One region of the Paraclostridium bifermentans genome, then DNA from elsewhere that is predicted to be linked to it. Evidence: riboswitches for the same ligand, from Rfam matches in the RefSeq annotation. Region 1 holds a riboswitch; each other region holds the start of a gene.
The links. A riboswitch is a leader RNA that binds a small molecule or an ion and turns the genes downstream of it on or off. The one in region 1 is predicted to bind thiamine pyrophosphate.
Positions count from the first base shown of each region.

Region 1 (5,998 bases):
ATAAAATAGAAATTATTGAAGCATAATATAAAAGCAACTAAGAAATAAATATATCCATTTCAAGTGGACACATATAAAAATCACTTTTAAGTGGCATGAGTACGGTATTTAACCGGACTCATGCCATTTATTTATTTATTTAATATTTCTAGAGCCTGAGCTATAAAGTCTTCTTTATCTTGTGCTGTTATTAATTCAGTATCTACATAAGCTGTAAATTCTGATCCACATTCACATATACAATCTTCTTTTATATCAACTTCTAATAAAGCTTTTTTTAATTCATACTCGCTAATACCAGAACACATTGAGCAAAAACTTATCATACATAATACCTCCATATTAATATATGGATATTTATACACTCATCCTTAGGGGTATGAAACATTAAATTGTTACTAAAATTGTAACTAATTTGTAACCCTTTTTCTGGTAATTATAGAAAATGTGTTTACAAAGGTCCAAAAATATATTATCATTAATTAAAAGTTACAGAAAAGTAACAAATTCATAAAATACGAATTTTACAAGACATAATGGTCAATAATATATAATTTTTATTTATTTAAATTAACTGGAGGGATACTATGAGTATGAATAAAAGAGCGAGGAAATCATCATTAATATTAGCATTAGGATTAGTTGTAGGAGGACTTTATACATCTACAAGTAATATATATGCAGCAGAAAGAGAAGTAGTTAAAGCAGAAAAATTAAATGTAAGAAAAGGTCCATCAATAGAAGAACAAAGAGTAGGATCATTAGACAGAGGTATGGTAGTTGAAATATTAGAAACAAATAATGGATGGAACAAGATAAAGCTTACTGATGGAAATGAAGGATGGGTAAGTGGAGATTACACTGATAAAGAGAATGCAACTGTAACTGCTAGTAAATTAAACGTAAGAAAAGGGCCAGCTACAGAACATGATAAATTAGATACATTAGATAAAAATACAGAAATTAAACTTTTAGAAGAACAAGATAATTGGTATAGAATTAAATTAGATGATAAAAAAGAAGGATGGGTTTGTGGTGATTATGTGTTAACAGAATCTCAAGCTAAAGAACAAGAACAAAACCAAGCTAAACAACAAAACAATGATGCTGTTAAAGAAGTTAAGAGCGCATCTACAGTATCTGATGCAACAACAAATGAATCTTCTAACTCACAAGCAGAAACTTCATCTAATAACAACAATGGAACATTAATGTCTATAGAAGCAACAGCATATGCTGGAGATACTATAACTTCAACAGGAACAACTCCTAAATGGGGAACTATAGCAGTTGACCCAACTGTAATACCATATGGAACAAAAGTATATATACCTAAGTTTGACATGGTATTTACTGCAGAAGATTGTGGAAGTGCTATAAAAGGTAAAAGAATAGATATATTTATGAACAGTGAAGCAGAATGTGTTAAGTTCGGAAGACAAAATATGGAAATAAAAATATTAAAATAGTTAAAATAAAAAAAGACGGTACGTTAAGTAAAGTTACTTACGTACCGTCTTTTTTTATTAAAAATATAAGGAATAATCGTATATGTATGAATAAAAATAAGTTAAAATATGTAATAGTTTGAAAATTAAGTTTTTTAAGCTGATTTTAGAATATATATAAAGTTATATCCAAGATAGACAAAATATAATAAGGTTAAAAATGTACTTACTTAATTATATTAAGTTAAAATGTGTTTTGATGTCCTTGAACTTTAAAAAATTACAAAAAAGTCGGGTTTTAGTGTATAATATTAATATGATAAAGAGATGGAGGAAACACATATGAGGAAACTTGGATTAACGAGTAAGATATTAATTGGATTATTTTTAGGAATGTTATTTGGTGTAATACTTAGCAAAATGCCAGGTAGTTATATTAAAGATACAGTTTTATTAGGTGGAATTATAAATGTAATAGGAAATGGATTCACAAAAGCTATAAAAATGATGGTAGTGCCACTAGTATTTGTTTCATTGGTATGCGGTGTATCTGCTATGGAAGATATAAAGAAATTAGGTAGAATTGGATTTAAAACTATGGGATTCTATTTAATGACAACAGCTGTAGCTATTTGTATATCATTAGCTTTAGGAGTTTTATTAAAGCCAGGTGCAGGACTTGATTTAGGAACTGTAGCTAGCCAATCTACTACGATAGCAAAAAATCAGTCACTATCAGAAATAATATTAAATATGATACCATCAAACCCTATAGAGGCTTTTGCAAAAGGTGAAATGCTACAAATAATATTCTTTGCAATGCTTACTGGAGTATCAATAAGTTTAGTAGGAGAAAAGGCAAAACCTTTAAAAAAATTATTTGAGTGTGCAAATGAAGTTTGTATGAAAATGGTTAGTGTAATAATGATGTTTGCACCTTTTGGAGTATTTGCACTTATTACAAATACTTTCTCTACAGTAGGAGCAGATGCAATAGGATCATTAGTTAAATATATATTAGTTGTATTATTAGGGCTATTACTACATGTAGTAGTGGTTTATGGAGGATCGTTAAAAGTATTTACAAAAGTTAGTTTTATCGGATTTGTACGTAAATTTTCAAAAGTAGCTGCAGTTACTTTTTCAACTGCATCAAGTAATGCTTCTGTTCCAGTAAGTTTAGAGCTTATGGAAGAAATGGGAGTTAGTAAAAGTATACGTTCATTTACAATACCTATGGGAGCTACTATAAACATGGACGGAACAGCTATAATGCAAGGTGTAGCAGCTTTATTTATAGCACAAGTTTATGGAGTTCATTTAGGTATAAATGATATGTTAACAATAGTTTTAACAGCGACTTTAGCATCAGTTGGAACGGCAGGAGTTCCAGGTGTTGGTATGATAATGCTATCAATGGTGCTTCAATCAGTAGGACTTCCACTTGAAGGTATCGGACTTATAATGGGAGTAGAAAGAATTATAGATATGTTTAGAACTACAGTAAATGTTATGGGAGATAACACTTGTACACTTGTAGTTGCAAGTAGTGAAAAAGAGTTAGAAGTAACTAATATAGATGCGGCAGAAGTAGCGTAATAAATTTTTATTGACATATAAATTTAGTGAGCTATAATTAAACTGTAATCTAAAATGAATAGCTAGGGGTGCCCCAACGGCTGAGAGATGAATTTATTCATTAACCCTCAAACCTGATCTGGATAATACCAGCGTAGGAAAGCTTTACTAAATATACAAATGAAATTTATTTGCATAGTAAATTAAAAGCTATATTCCTACAGGAATATAGCTTTTTTTAATACAAAAATCAAGGGGGAAACATCTAATGGAAAAGTATAAATTGCCAACACTTACAATAGCAGGCTCAGATTCATCAGGAGGTGCAGGTATACAAGCAGACTTAAAGACATTTAGTGCTATAGGAACTTATGGAATGAGCGTAATAACAGCTATAACTGCTCAAAACACTTATGGAGTATTTTTAGTAGAAGATTTAAGCAAAGAAATAATACAAAAACAAATAGAGGTAGTATTTGATGACATACCACCTAAAGCAGTAAAAATAGGAATGGTATCTAGTCCAGAAATAATAAAGGCAATTGTTGAATCTTTAGATAAGTATAATCCAAAGTACTTAGTAGTAGATCCAGTAATGATATCTAAAAGTGGATATTCACTTTTAAAACCTGAGGCTAAAGACAATTTAATAAAATATCTTATACCTAAAGCATACATAATAACGCCAAATACATTAGAGGCTGAGGAAATAACAGGGATTAAAATTGACAATGTAGACGACATGAAATTAGTTGGGAAAAAAATATTAGAACTAGGGCCTAAATACGTGTTAATGAAAGGTGGACACTTAGACGGGGATGCAGTAGACGTTTTAATAGGCCAGGATACATTTGAAATTTATAAAAGTGAAAGATTAGATAGAAAAAATACTCATGGAACAGGATGCACTTTATCATCTGCAATAACTGCAAATTTAGCACTAGGATTTGATATAGTACAATCTGTTTCTAATGCAAAAGACTATATAACTAATGCTATAAGACATAGCTTTGATATAGGTGGAGGAGTAGGACCAGTACACCATTTTTATGAATTTGACTCAAATAAATAGATATAAGCATTTAAAAGGGAGAGATGAAATTATGTTTGAATTATTAAATAAAGTTAAAGAAATTAACCCATTAGTACTTCATTATACTAACGAAGTTACAATTAATGATTGTGCAAATATAACTTTAGCGATAGGTGCAAGTCCACTGATGAGTTATTCTTATGAAGAAGCAGAAGAGATAATACCTATTGCAAGTTCTGTAGTAATAAATATTGGAACAATGAATTCCTCTCATAGAGAATTATTTATAAAGGCTGGGAAAATAGCAAATAAGCATAAAAAGCCAGTTATATTAGATCCAGTAGGGGTGTTTGCTACACCTTCAAGATCTTTGTTAGTGGAAACTTTATTAAACGAAGTAAAGTTTGACGTAATTAAAGGTAATGCAGCTGAAATTAAGTACATAGGTGGATTTAATGTAAAAGGAAAAGGTGTAGATTCATTTGACGATGATGAAAACATAGACGATATTATTAAGAAAGTTGCTAAAAAACTAGAATGTGTGGTAGTAGCTACTGGAAAAGTAGATGTAGTAACTGATGGCGATAAAATTATAAAAATACACAATGGAACTCCTAAATTAAAAGGAATAACAGGAACTGGATGTATGAGTGCTAGTTTAATAGGGAGTTATTTAGGAGCGAGTAATGAAATTTTAAATTCTGCAGCAATGGGTGTTCTTACAATGAGCTTATGTGGAGAATTAGTAGATATAGATAATATAGGAATAGGAAGCTTTAAAGTAAATTTAATGGACAATATATACAAATTAAATGAAGATGAGTTAAAAGAGTCTTCAAGGGTGGAGGTATTTTAATGAAATTTACAGATTGCTTATTTGAAGAAGTTAAAGACATATGGGAAAGTTATTTAAATCACCCATTTGTAAGAGAAATAGGAGAAGGAACTTTACCAAAAGATAAATTTAAAAGATATCTTATACAAGATTACTTATATTTAAAAGAATTTGCTAAAGTTTTTGCAATGGGAGTAATAAAAGCAGATACAGTTAAAGAAATGAAGTTTTTTAATAAAGCGGCTAAGGGGTCTATGGAAGATGAAACTGCTATACATGTTGAATATATGAAAAAATTAGGAGTGCCTCCGATTGAGGCTGAAAAATGTAAATATGAACTAGTTTCAAGTAGCTACACAAGTTACATGCAAGCTGTTTCATTAACAGGAGGAGTTAAAGAAATTGTAATGGCTACATTACCTTGTAACTGGAGTTACAATTATATAGGTCATTATTTATATGAAACTTATAAAGATAGTTTAGATAATAATTATTATAAAGAATGGATAGAGATGTATGCAGATCAAGAATTTGATGATGTATTAATAGATTGGTTAGAATACACAAATGAGTTATGCAAAGATTTAACTGAAGATGAGACAAAGAAGCTTAAAGAAATATTTGTTAAATCGAGTTTATATGAATTAGATTTTTGGAATATGGCATATGAAGAGGCGAAGAAAAAATGTCAAGCGTAGTAATTATAATAATAAGTTTAGTACTGTTATTTATGTATGCAAAAGATATAAATAAAAAGAAGTTTTCTACTAAAGAGATAGTAATGATCGCTATGTTTAGTGCTATATCATTTATACTGTATATGATACAATTCATAAGATATCCGCAAGGTGGAGGTATAACGTTATTTTCGATGCTACCTACGATGCTACTAGCTATATTATATGGTAAAGAGGCAGGGCTAACAGGTGGATTAATATTTGGATTACTAAAACTATTAAATGGAGCTTATGTAGTTCATCCAGCACAATTTTTACTAGATTATATATTATCAAATATGGCACTTGGATTAGCTGGAGAATTTGGAAGAGAGAAAAAAAGCGATATGTTCAAAGGATGCTTATTTGCAAGTAGTTTAAGTGTATT
Region 1 covers NZ_CP079737.1:1,009,118-1,015,115, forward strand. Annotated here, with positions in the region: gene KXZ80_RS04855 (MOSC domain-containing protein) at 1-26, shown strand, start outside; gene KXZ80_RS04860 (hypothetical protein) at 132-326, opposite strand; gene KXZ80_RS04865 (SH3 domain-containing protein) at 588-1,469, shown strand; gene KXZ80_RS04870 (dicarboxylate/amino acid:cation symporter) at 1,791-3,047, shown strand; TPP riboswitch at 3,102-3,204, shown strand; gene thiD (bifunctional hydroxymethylpyrimidine kinase/phosphomethylpyrimidine kinase) at 3,295-4,098, shown strand; gene thiM (hydroxyethylthiazole kinase) at 4,130-4,915, shown strand; gene tenA (thiaminase II) at 4,915-5,592, shown strand; gene thiT (energy-coupled thiamine transporter ThiT) at 5,580-5,998, shown strand, end outside.

Region 2 (5,998 bases), 940 kb from region 1:
TTTTTATCTTCCTATTTCATTGCCTATTAAAGGCTATCTAATATACAAATTCCTTTTTCGCTTAGTTCACTTCCTCTTCTTCCTACTTCAGAGTTTATTAAGTCTAATTCTTTCAATATACTTAAAATACCCCTAACCTCACCCTCTGTTATAATCATCCCTTCATCGTTTAATCTATTAACGATTGTATTTCTTCCCACACATTTATTTAATAAATTTTCTTCTCTTATAAGACTCATAACTTTTTTTGATTTATCTATATTTGTTTTATCTTTTAAAATCTTAATTTCTTCACTATAATCAATTTTCATATTAGTAAGATTATGTGGTAAATCACAAGTTTTAACTTTATCATCCATACACATTATATCAATGTACATAGCTGTGTTTTTTAACTCTCTAATATTTCCCGGCCATGAATATTTATTTAAAATTTCTTTAGCTTCATCACTTATACATCTTTTCGTTTTCATAAAATAATTTAACATCATAGATATATCTTCTTTTCGTTCTCTTAAAGACGGAATATTTATAGGTAGTACATTTATCCTATAATATAAGTCAGCTCTAAATTTTTCCTGTCTTATCATTTCTAATAAATTTTTATTGGTTGCAGCTATAACTCTAACATCAATATCAATTACACTTTCTCCTCCAACTCTCATAACTTGATTTTCTTGGAGAACTCTAAGTAGTTTAGTTTGCAAATATATTGGCATGTCCCCTATTTCATCTAAAAATATAGTTCCGTTATGAGCTTGTTCAAACAAACCTTTTTTCCCACCTTTTAAAGCTCCTGTAAATGCACCTTCTTCATATCCAAACAATTCACTTTCTAATAAATTTTCTGGCATAGCTGCGCAGTTTATAGCTATAAATGGCTGTTTAGACCTTAGTGATTCATTATGTATAGATTGTGCCATTAGCTCTTTTCCAGTTCCACTTTCCCCTGTAATTAAAACTGTATAGTCTGATTTTGAAATCTTTTTACCTAAATCTTTTGATTTTCTCATTTTGATTGATTCAGTTTTTATATCATTAAAATTATATCTAGCAACTTGCCCCTTATCTCTTAGTTTTTTACTTAAGTTCTGTTCTAACTTTTTTATATAAGTTATTTCTTGAATACAGTAATACGATCCTGTAACTTTCCCAAAGCTTTCTATATCATATTTGTTTATATTTAAATATTTATTTTTATACTTTATAACTTCATCTTTTACTTTATCTAAATCAAAAATAAATCTAATATCTTTGCTTTTTATTTCACTTATTTTTTTACCTACTAGTGAATCCTCAACATCTAATATATTTTTTAAGCTTTGATTGCAAATTAGTATCTCTTTTTTATTTGATATGACAGCCATTCCATTACTAGATAAATTTATTATTGAACTCAGCTCTTCATTTTTTATAGTAAGTTCTTTATATTTAGTATTTACTCCAGAATATAAACTAATTACCTCATCTGAGTATTTCATTAGTCTTTCTGTAACATCTTTATCATCTATATTTAATTTAGCTATTATTTGTAAAAATGTAGAACTATCTATGTGTCTATGCCCAAGGTCAATTACTTCATCAATATAACTAGGAACCAAGTTAACTTCTCCTGGAGTAACTGCAACCTTTATATCTTTGTATCCTTTACTTGAATCATAGGGTATGAAATTTAAATGATTTATTCCTACATTGTATAAAGTAGATATGGTTTCAAGTACAGTAGATTCATTGTCATTTACAACCAATACATCAATTCCTTCTGGTAAAGAAAATAACTTATAAACATCTTTTTGCTTTATACTTCTATTTATTTTTATTATTTTTTTAGTATCTTTAACATATTCTTTTATCCTTAAAGCTCTATCGTCTATCATTGCAAGAACTACATCGCCTTTAATTATTTCCTTATTTGATAATTTGTTAAGATAATAGTTTTTAATTTTTACTTTGTCTTTAAAAATCAACTCTATATTTTTATTTAAAAATAATTCTAATTTTGACATCCCATCTGTCACTACAGCTATAGTTTTCATTAAGTAAACTCCTTTTAACTTTTACGTAGTATTGTTATCCTTATTATATTATAAAAACAAATAAAAACCATATTGATTATTTATATCAATATGGTTTTTATTTGTTTTTATATTTTATTATGTCCCACAATAAGTTCTATAAGCACAACTTGAAGGCTTAGGCAATTTTGCATATCCCTCTTGCTCTTTAGAATGTTCATATGGGTTTTTAAGTACAGTTATAAGTTTTTTAAAGAAAGTAAAATCGCCTTTATCAGCAGCTTCTAAAGCTTCTTCTACTCTATGATTTCTTGGTATTACTGCTGGATTTGATTTTTTCATTAGCTTAAAAATTTCATCTTGAGATCTTTCTTGTCTTTTTAATCTTTCTTTCCATAAGTTGTACCAAGATTTAAATTCTTCACTATCAAACATTCCTTTTTTATTAATATTATTAAATGTTAATGCTATAAAAGTGTTAGTAAAATCTTCACTATATTTTTCTATCATACTAAGTAAATCTTCTATCAATGCTTTATCTTGTAATTCTTCATTAAATAATCCCAATTTAAATCTCATATTTTTAATCCAATTTAAATAATAAATTTCTGAGAAATCAGAAATAGCATCTTGTGCAATTTTTATAGCATCATTTTTATCATCACTTATTAATGGCAATAGCGTTTCAGCAAATCTGCATAAATTCCATTCAGCCATATTTGGTTGATTTTCATATGAGTATCTTCCATATCTATCAATAGAACTAAAAACAGTATCTGGCTTATAATTATCCATAAATGCACAAGGTCCATAGTCAATGCTCTCTCCGCTTATAGTCATATTGTCAGTATTCATAACCCCATGGATAAATCCAATGCTTTGCCATTTTGCAACAAGTTTAGCGTGTGCATTTATTACTTCTTTAAGTAAGTTAATGTATTTATCTTTATCATCTTTTATATGTGAGTAATGTCTATTGATTGTATAATCAGCTAACTCTTTAACTGACTTTACACCTCCATAATTTAGAGCATATTCAAATGTTCCAAATCTAATATGACTAGAAGCTACACGCGTTAAAATTGCTCCTTTTTTTATATTTTCACGAATCACAGATTCTCCAGTTTTTATTACTGCTAGACTTCGAGTGGTTGGAACTCCAAGACCATACATAGCTTCACTTATTATATATTCACGAAGCATCGGCCCAAGAACAGCTCTCCCATCTCCGCCCCTAGAGTAAGGTGTTTTACCAGATCCTTTAAGCTGTATATCAAATCTATCTCCTGATGGATTTATTTGCTCTCCTATCAACAATGCTCTCCCATCTCCTAGCATTGTAAAATGCCCAAATTGATGTCCTGCATATGCTTGAGCTATAAAAGCACCCTCGTCTATCTTTTTATTTCCTGAAAGTAATTCTATTCCATCCTTACTTTTAAGTTTATCTGAATTTAATCCTAAAAATTTAGCTAAAGAATCATTTAGAATAACTAAGCTCGGTGAAGGCACTGGATTTAAATTTATTTTACTATAAAAAAAGTCTGGTAAATTCATGTAACTATTGTTTAAATTCCATCCTGTTTCTATATTTTTTTTATTATTTCCCATTTTTTCTCCTTACTATAAATAATTAATTTTATAAATATAAGATACCCTTATTTACAGTTTTAAATTAGATATTTTAAATTTTCTAAATAAACTAAAAATATGTAATTTATGTTTTTATAAATTAAAAGGTTTCAAAAAAACCTTTACATAGTAATTTTTTAAGACTATAATGATTTTGAAGTTGCAAATTTATTATTATTTAAAATTAAATATATTTAACTAGGGGTGCCACTTTTGGCTGAGAGATGGATTATACCATTAACCCTTTGAACCTGAAGTAGTTAGAACTACCGTAGGAAAGTTATTTTCTTCAAGATTATGATTATGACTATATTTTTTAGTCTATTTTATAATATTTCGTAAAGAAGCTTTATCTTATGGTAAAGCTTCTTTTTTATTTTTTAAAAATAATACAAAGTAAAGGGGATTTAAAAATGAATTATACAACTCAAATGGATGCTGCTAAAAAAGGAATTATTACAAAGGAAATGGAAATAGTAGCTAAAAAAGAAAATATGGATATAGAAATTTTAAAAAACTTAATTTCAAGTGGACAAATAGCTATTCCAGCTAATAAAAATCATACGTCTCTAAACCCTGAAGGTGTTGGAAAGAACTTAAGAACCAAAATCAATGTAAACTTGGGCATATCTAAGGATTGTTATGATATAGACGAAGAAATGAAAAAAGTTCAATTAGCTTTAGATATGAATGCTGAAGCTATAATGGATTTAAGCTCTTTTGGAAAAACTGAAGAGTTTAGAAAAAAACTTATCTCTAATTCTAGTGCTATGGTTGGAACTGTTCCAATTTATGATGCTGTTGGTTTTTATGATAAAGAGTTAAAAGATATCACAGCTAAAGAATTTTTAGATGTAGTAATAAAACATGCAAAAGACGGAGTTGACTTTGTAACTATACATGCTGGTATAAACAAAGAAACTGCCTCTGTTTTTAAAAGAAATAAAAGACTTACAAATATAGTTTCAAGAGGTGGCTCTTTAATGTATGCATGGATGGAATTAAACAATAAAGAAAATCCTTTCTTCGAATATTTTGACGATTTACTAGAAATTTGTAAAGAGTATGATTTAACTTTAAGTCTTGGAGATGCATGCAGACCTGGTTCTATACAAGATGCATCTGATGCATGTCAAATAAAAGAGTTAATGATTTTAGGGGAGTTAACATTAAGAGCCTGGGAGCAAAATGTTCAAGTTATCATAGAAGGTCCTGGTCATATGTCCTTAGATGAAATTCAAGCAAATATGATTCTTGAGAAAAAGCTTTGTCATGGTGCTCCATTTTATGTATTAGGTCCTATAGTTACAGATATTGCTCCAGGATATGACCATATAACAAGTGCTATTGGAGGAGCTTTAGCTTCTAGTTTTGGAGCTGATTTTTTATGTTACGTTACTCCATCAGAACATTTAAGACTCCCTAATTTAGATGATGTTAAAGAAGGTATAATAGCAACTAAGATAGCTGCTCATTCTGGTGATATAGCAAAAAAAATACCTGGTGCTATTGATTGGGATAATAAGATGAGTAAAGCTAGACAAGAACTTGATTGGGATAAAATGTTTGCCCTTTGTATAGATCCTGAAAAAGCTAAAAGATATAGAAAAGAATCTACTCCTGAGCATAACGATAGTTGCACTATGTGTGGAAAAATGTGTTCCATGCGAAATATGAATAAGATAATGCAAGGAAAAGATATTAATTTATTAAGAGCTGATAACTAAAATGCAAATTGACAATATGGATAAATATAAAGAAGAATGTGGAGTTGTCGGTCTTTTTTCTACTAAGAAAATTAATTTACATTCTTCTTTGTACTCATCACTTATTACACTTCAACATCGAGGACAAGATAGTTGTGGAGTAGCTTTTTCGGATAAAGAATCAATCGAGTGTTATAAAGGTGTTGGATTGGTTAATGAAGTATTTTCTAGTGACATACCAACTAACTTAAATGGATATTTAGGAATAGGGCATGTTCGTTATTCTACTTTCGGTGAAATTAACACCCTAAACGCACAACCAATTTTTGATAATAATTCAAATTGTAATATAGCTTTATCTCATAATGGAAATATTACTAACATTTTTAGCTTAAAAAATGAATTAAAAAAATTTAATTTTAATACTACATCTGACTCAGAAGTAATATTAAAACTTATTGAAAAACATTTTAAAAACTCCATTGAGGAAGCTTTATGCTCAGTAATAAAAGCATTGGAAGGTGGTTTTTCATGTGTTTTACTTACAAAACACGAGTTATTTGCATTTAGAGATCCAAATGGTATAAGACCACTTTGTATTGGAAAAATTAAAAATTCTTATATAGTATGCTCTGAAAGTTGTGT
Region 2 covers NZ_CP079737.1:1,953,360-1,959,357, forward strand. Annotated here, with positions in the region: gene KXZ80_RS09465 (sigma 54-interacting transcriptional regulator) at 27-2,036, opposite strand; gene KXZ80_RS09470 (protein adenylyltransferase SelO) at 2,154-3,626, opposite strand; TPP riboswitch at 3,838-3,942, shown strand; gene thiC (phosphomethylpyrimidine synthase ThiC) at 4,061-5,374, shown strand; gene purF (amidophosphoribosyltransferase) at 5,376-5,998, shown strand, end outside.
Region 2: it holds a riboswitch for thiamine pyrophosphate, as region 1 does, so the genes downstream of both, thiC (phosphomethylpyrimidine synthase ThiC) here and thiD (bifunctional hydroxymethylpyrimidine kinase/phosphomethylpyrimidine kinase) in region 1, are expected to answer to the same signal.

Region 3 (5,998 bases), 480 kb from region 1:
ATACATTTTATGCGCAGATAATGCTAAAAAATCTATAGCGTCATCATTTCCAGTTCCTTTCATATTAATTTCTCTATGAGGAGCTAATTGAGCTGCATCTACAATAATTTTAGCACCATACTTATGCGCTAACTTAGCTATATGATGTATTGGATTTACATATCCTGTTACATTAGATGCTCCAGTTACACTTACAAACTTAACTTCGCCTCTATTTTTAATTAATTGTTCTTCTATATCATCTACTTTTAATTTTCCTTGATTATCTACATCTATATGAATAACATTTGCATAGTATCTCCATGGGAGATCATTAGCGTGATGCTCCATTCTTGTAGTAATAACTTTATCATACTTGCTGTTTATCAATGCATTTGCTAATAAATTTATTCCTTCAGTTGTATTTTTAGTAAATATTACAGTATATCGATCATCATCTTTTAAGTTAAAATATTCCTTAACATAATCTCTACATTTTTCATAAACTCTATTTGAATACTCTGATTTTGGCCCCTTACCTCTACCTATAGATCCATACATTTGCATATGTTTAAAAATTTCTCTGTCTACGCATTTAAAAGGAGGTGTTGTCGCTCCATTGTCAAAGCATATAGGTGTTGCATATGCTCCATCTCCTAGTTTTATGGTTAAATCCACTCCATCAAACATAGGTCTATAATTGACTTCTTTTCTATACATTTATTTTCCCCCTAAAAAACAAATTTAAAAATATTTATATTAACTCTTCATTAATAGTATTCAAAATTAGTTCATAATGTGCTTTTATTCTATCTATTACATGTAAATTTCAAACGTAAAAAGACTATCCTATACCCATTTATTCAATGGTTTTAGGATAGCCTATATTTATAAAAAACTTTTAATTGTATCTTTTACATTATCTGATTCCATAATACTAGACATAACTGCGATATCATCACAGTAATTTAAAGTTTCTTTCGCATTATTTGGTAGAATTCCTCCTAGTGCTATTAACTTTATATCACATCCATTTAATTCACTTTGAGCTTTTTTTAATAAACTTATTCCTTTTGGCTTTAAATCAAATTTACACTTAGTTTCATATATATGTGAAAATATTAAATAAGAAACTAAATATTTTTTCACCTCAATAATCTCTTCTATATTATGCGTAGATACTCCAATAATCTTTTCTTTATATTCAAGTTTATCTTTTAAATTTTTAAACATATCAAATGGCATGTGTATTCCATCAGCATCTACTGAGTTGAAAACTTCATAATTACCATTTATTATAATTTTAGTTTCTTTATTTACACGTTCTCTAATTTTAAAATACAGGTTTTTTAACTCATCATTTTTTAAATCTTTTTCTCTTAATATAATATTTTCAACACCACTAAATGATGCTTCCTCTAATACTTCTAAATATCTGTTATAACTGCATAAATATCTGTTAGTTATAAGGTACATTGAAATCTTTCCCAATCTTTAAATATTTGTTGGTACCCTATATCATTAAGCATTTTTTTTATTTGTAATACGCTACTTTCATCACTTATTTTGAATTGTTCTGTTCCTTCTCCATCTGATGAATGTCCTCCTACATTAGTAGATACTCCCGCACTTAATTTTGTAACTCCAAGAGGAATTAAATTTTTTCTTAGGGCCAAGCTTTCTCTGGTAGATAAATTTATTCCACCTTGATTATCAAACAACCTCATGACTATCATAACTTGTACCAAATCCTTATCACTAACTTCTATAAGATTTTCATAACACCCTTTAAAAGGTCTTATTCTCGGTACTGAGTATGATACATCAACTTGAGGATATTTGCTTCTTATATACCTTCCATGCATCAAGGTAAAAAATGTTTCTTCTCTAAAATCATTAAGACCTAATAAAGCACCTATAGATATACTTCTCATTCCAGATTTTGCAGCTCTCTCTGGAGCATCCAATCTGTATTTATAATTAGATTTAGGTCCTTTTAAGTGAACATTTTTATATATTTTTTCATTGTATGTTTCTTGATATATAGTTACCCCTTCAACCCCTTTTTCATACAAATATCTATATTCATCTTCATCCATTGGATAAACCTCTATTGTTATAGATGGGAATATATCATTTAAAACTGAAACAGCATCTCCTATGTATTTTACGTCTGAGTGAATTTTACTTTCTCCTGTTAAAAGTAGTAAATGTTTAAATCCATCTTTAGATATAGCTAACCCTTCATTGTATATCTCATCTACATTTAATTTTTTTCTCTTTATATCAGACTCTATATTGTAACCACAGTATACACATTTGTTTACACAGAAATTTGAAATATACATAGGTGTATATAAAAGTATAGTTTTTCCAAAATATCTATTTGTTATTTCATTTGCCTTTTGAGCCATTAATTCAAGATACTTAGTTGCAGTTTTTGATAACAAGTTTAATAAGTCATACTCATCTAAACTATCCTTTTCTATACTTCTTAAAACATCTTCATCTTTTACATTTTTCAAATAAGAATCTACATCAAAACTTTTATATGAATCTATAAATTTATAAAAACTCAATATTAAACACCTACCTCACTTAAAAATCCTGTTAAAGGTGATGATGCATTTGCATAATTTGTTACTCTCCCAGCCTTAGCTAGATACGCTTCTCTTCCACCTTCTACAGCTAATTTAAATGCATTTGCCATTTTTACTGGATCTTGAGCACTAGATATTGCAGTATTTACTAATATTGCTGCTGCTCCCATTTCCATAGCTTCCATGGCTTGTGAAGGCTTACCTATTCCAGCATCAACAATTATAGGTATATCTATTTCATCAATCATAATTTTTATCATTTCTTTCATCTTTAGGCCTCTATTGGATCCAATTGGTGCTCCTAATGGCATAACTGCTGCTGCTCCAGCTTCTACAAGTTTTTTTCCTGCATATAAATCTGGAGTCATATAAGGTAATACTATAAACCCTTCATCAGCTAAAATTTTAGTAGCTTTTATAGTTTCTTCGTTATCTGGTAATAGGTACTTAGAATCACTTATTACTTCTATTTTTATAAAATTTCCACATCCCATTTTTCTAGCTATTCTAGCTATTCTAACTGCTTCAACATGATTTGTTGCACCTGATGTATTTGGTAGTATAGTCATATTTTTAGGAATATGACTCATAATATTTTCATCTTCATTATCTAGATCAACTCTTCTTAAAGCTACTGTTATAAGCTCACTTTCACTTGATTTTATAACTTTTGGCAAAATTTCATTTGATCCATACTTTCCTGTTCCTATTAACAGTCTACTGTTAAATTCATGTCCCCCTAATACTAATTTATCCATTTTGTCCCCCTTCTATTTTATGTGTTCTATTAAAATCTTTGTTGCTAAGTTGGCCATGTGATTTGCACATATGGATACTCTAGGTGCCATAAGGCCATCTCCTTCTTTTGCTTCATTAACTCCATCTCCACATATAAAAAACCTCTCTTTTATCATTCTGGTTTTTATTATGTTGGAATCATAAAAACCTGCCATCCCTGATGATGAAATAAGATATTTATCTTTCATGTTTTTCAATATAAAACTTGCGATTTCTGCTTTATATCTAGGATTATCAAATGCCTCCATTATAATATCTACATCCTCAAATTCATTTATATTTGATGAATCTATAATTTTATTTACAGTATCTATTTTTATAAATGGATTTATATTTTTTATATGATTCTTAATTGCATCGGTTTTATACTTACCTATATCACTTATAAAGTATTGTTGTCTATTTAAGTTAGATGGTTCAACCACATCAAAGTCTGCTAATATTAGATGCCCAACGCCTATTCTTGCAAGTGATATAGCGATATTTGAACCAAGTCCTCCAAGTCCCAACACAACAATTTTACCTTTTTTCAAACTAGAATGTATATTTGGAGTATGCCTTGACACCATTAAACTTTCTAACTCCTCAAATGTAGGAATTTCACCTTTTTTTATTAATGTAACTCTATCTCCATCTTTCAAAAGTTTATTTTCTGAAATAGGATATCCATTCAAAATAACAACATCTGCATTCTTTTTAAATCTATCTTTTATAAAATTAATACTTACTTCATTCTTATTTAAAATTTTTAAATCTTCATTTATAAATAATTTCACTTTAACCTCCTCCCACAAACCTTATAACTTCTACGATATCATCTGACTTTAATATATATGAGCTATATTGATGATTTTCAATGATATCCAGATTAACTTCTACAACAACATTATCAACTTTAAGTTTTAATTCCTCTAGTAAGTTTAAAATCGTAGTACCAGGTTTTAAATAAATCTCTTTCCCATTTACCTTCATATATTCCTCCTTAAGTGTAAAATTTTATTTGATTTAACGTCTTTGTCCGTTACGAAAAAAAGCGTCCTCTTTACAGAGAACGCTTTCATATACATCAAAAATAATGCTTATTAACTATATTAAGCTTCCCTACGCAAGAATTACCTTGATCAGGTTTTTAGGGTCTGAAAGTTCTGGCTTTACTTCTCAACTATCCAATCATAGCTCCCCTAGCCTTCTATTCATTTTTACAAGTTGAGTATATCATAGTATTTTTTTATATTCAATAAAAAGTTAATACTTATATTTTTATACATACTTTTATAATATGACAATAAAAATAGTATCTAGTTAATACTAGATACTATTTTTTCTCGTCTATTCTATTTTAGATCTTTGAATTTATCTTTAAATAAATCTCCTAATGATCCTAATGACTCTTCTACTTCTAAAAATTCAGAGTAATCTTCTTCAGGTTCTTTTGTAGCCTCTTTTAATGATACAACCATTCTCTTATCTTTATTTTTTATATCTATTATCATAACATCTATTATGTCTCCAACATTAACAACATTAGATACTTTCATAACTCTATCTTCGCTTAATTGAGATATTGGTAAGAATGCTTCTACCCCAAGTTTAACTTCTACAAAAGCTCCTCTTTCTATAAGTTTTAAAACTTTAACATTAACAATATCTCCAACTTGCATTTCTTCTTTTACAGAATTCCATGGATCATTGTTTATGTCTTTTATAGCTAGTCCTACTTTTTTATTTTCTTTGTCTATTTTTATAACATATACATCTACCTCTTGACCTTCTTTTACTACATCTTCAACTGACTCTACTCTATGCCAAGCTAATTCATTTATATGTGCTAATCCTTCTATTCCACCTAAATCTATGAATGCCCCATAGTTCATTATTTTACTTACTTTACCAGTTCTTTTTTGTCCTACTTCAAGAGAGTTAAATAAATCGTCTTTAGCTTGTTTAACTCTAGCTCTTTCAGCTTCTCTATCAGCTTTCATTTGTGCTCTCTTAGCTGCTTTTTCAGCTTCTACTCTTTCATGAGCAACTTCTCTATGAGATGCAACTATTCTGTTTCTTCTTAAATCCATTTCTATCATGTAAACTTCTAAATCACGACCTACATATGCAGCTGTGTTGTTTACAAATGTAACATCTATTTGAGATAATGGTATAAATACAGTTTCTGTTTTGTAACTTGCAAATAACCCTTTTTCAATGCTTCTTTCTACATGAACAGTTAATATAGTATGGTTATCTAAAGCTTCTTTTAGCTCTTTTCTAGTAGCTTCAATAACAGCCTTTTTAGCTGATAAATACATTGTTCCATCTTTACGATTTATCTTAGTTATTTCTCCACTTATTTCTTGTCCAACACTATACTTATCTTCTATTGTTTCATCTTTAGCTAATATAAGTTCAGATATAGATATAATTCCTTCAAATCCATAATTTAATTCTAAATGTAATTCATCATATAATACTTTAGTTATTTTTCCGCTTACTGTTTGACCTATTTTTATACTGCTCATTTCTTTTTCTTGTTGCTCTAAAAGTTCTTGCATAGTTTGATTGTTCTCCATTAAACTTCATCCCTTCCTATGTAAACGTTTATATAATTTTTGTATTTAATCATATAC
Region 3 covers NZ_CP079737.1:531,178-537,175, reverse strand. Annotated here, with positions in the region: gene KXZ80_RS02665 (aminotransferase class V-fold PLP-dependent enzyme) at 1-699, opposite strand, end outside; gene KXZ80_RS02660 (thiamine phosphate synthase) at 868-1,455, opposite strand; gene thiH (2-iminoacetate synthase ThiH) at 1,443-2,558, opposite strand; gene KXZ80_RS02650 (thiazole synthase) at 2,561-3,337, opposite strand; gene thiF (sulfur carrier protein ThiS adenylyltransferase ThiF) at 3,350-4,153, opposite strand; gene thiS (sulfur carrier protein ThiS) at 4,155-4,349, opposite strand; TPP riboswitch at 4,459-4,570, opposite strand; gene KXZ80_RS02635 (30S ribosomal protein S1) at 4,712-5,941, opposite strand.
Region 3: it holds a riboswitch for thiamine pyrophosphate, as region 1 does, so the genes downstream of both, thiS (sulfur carrier protein ThiS) here and thiD (bifunctional hydroxymethylpyrimidine kinase/phosphomethylpyrimidine kinase) in region 1, are expected to answer to the same signal.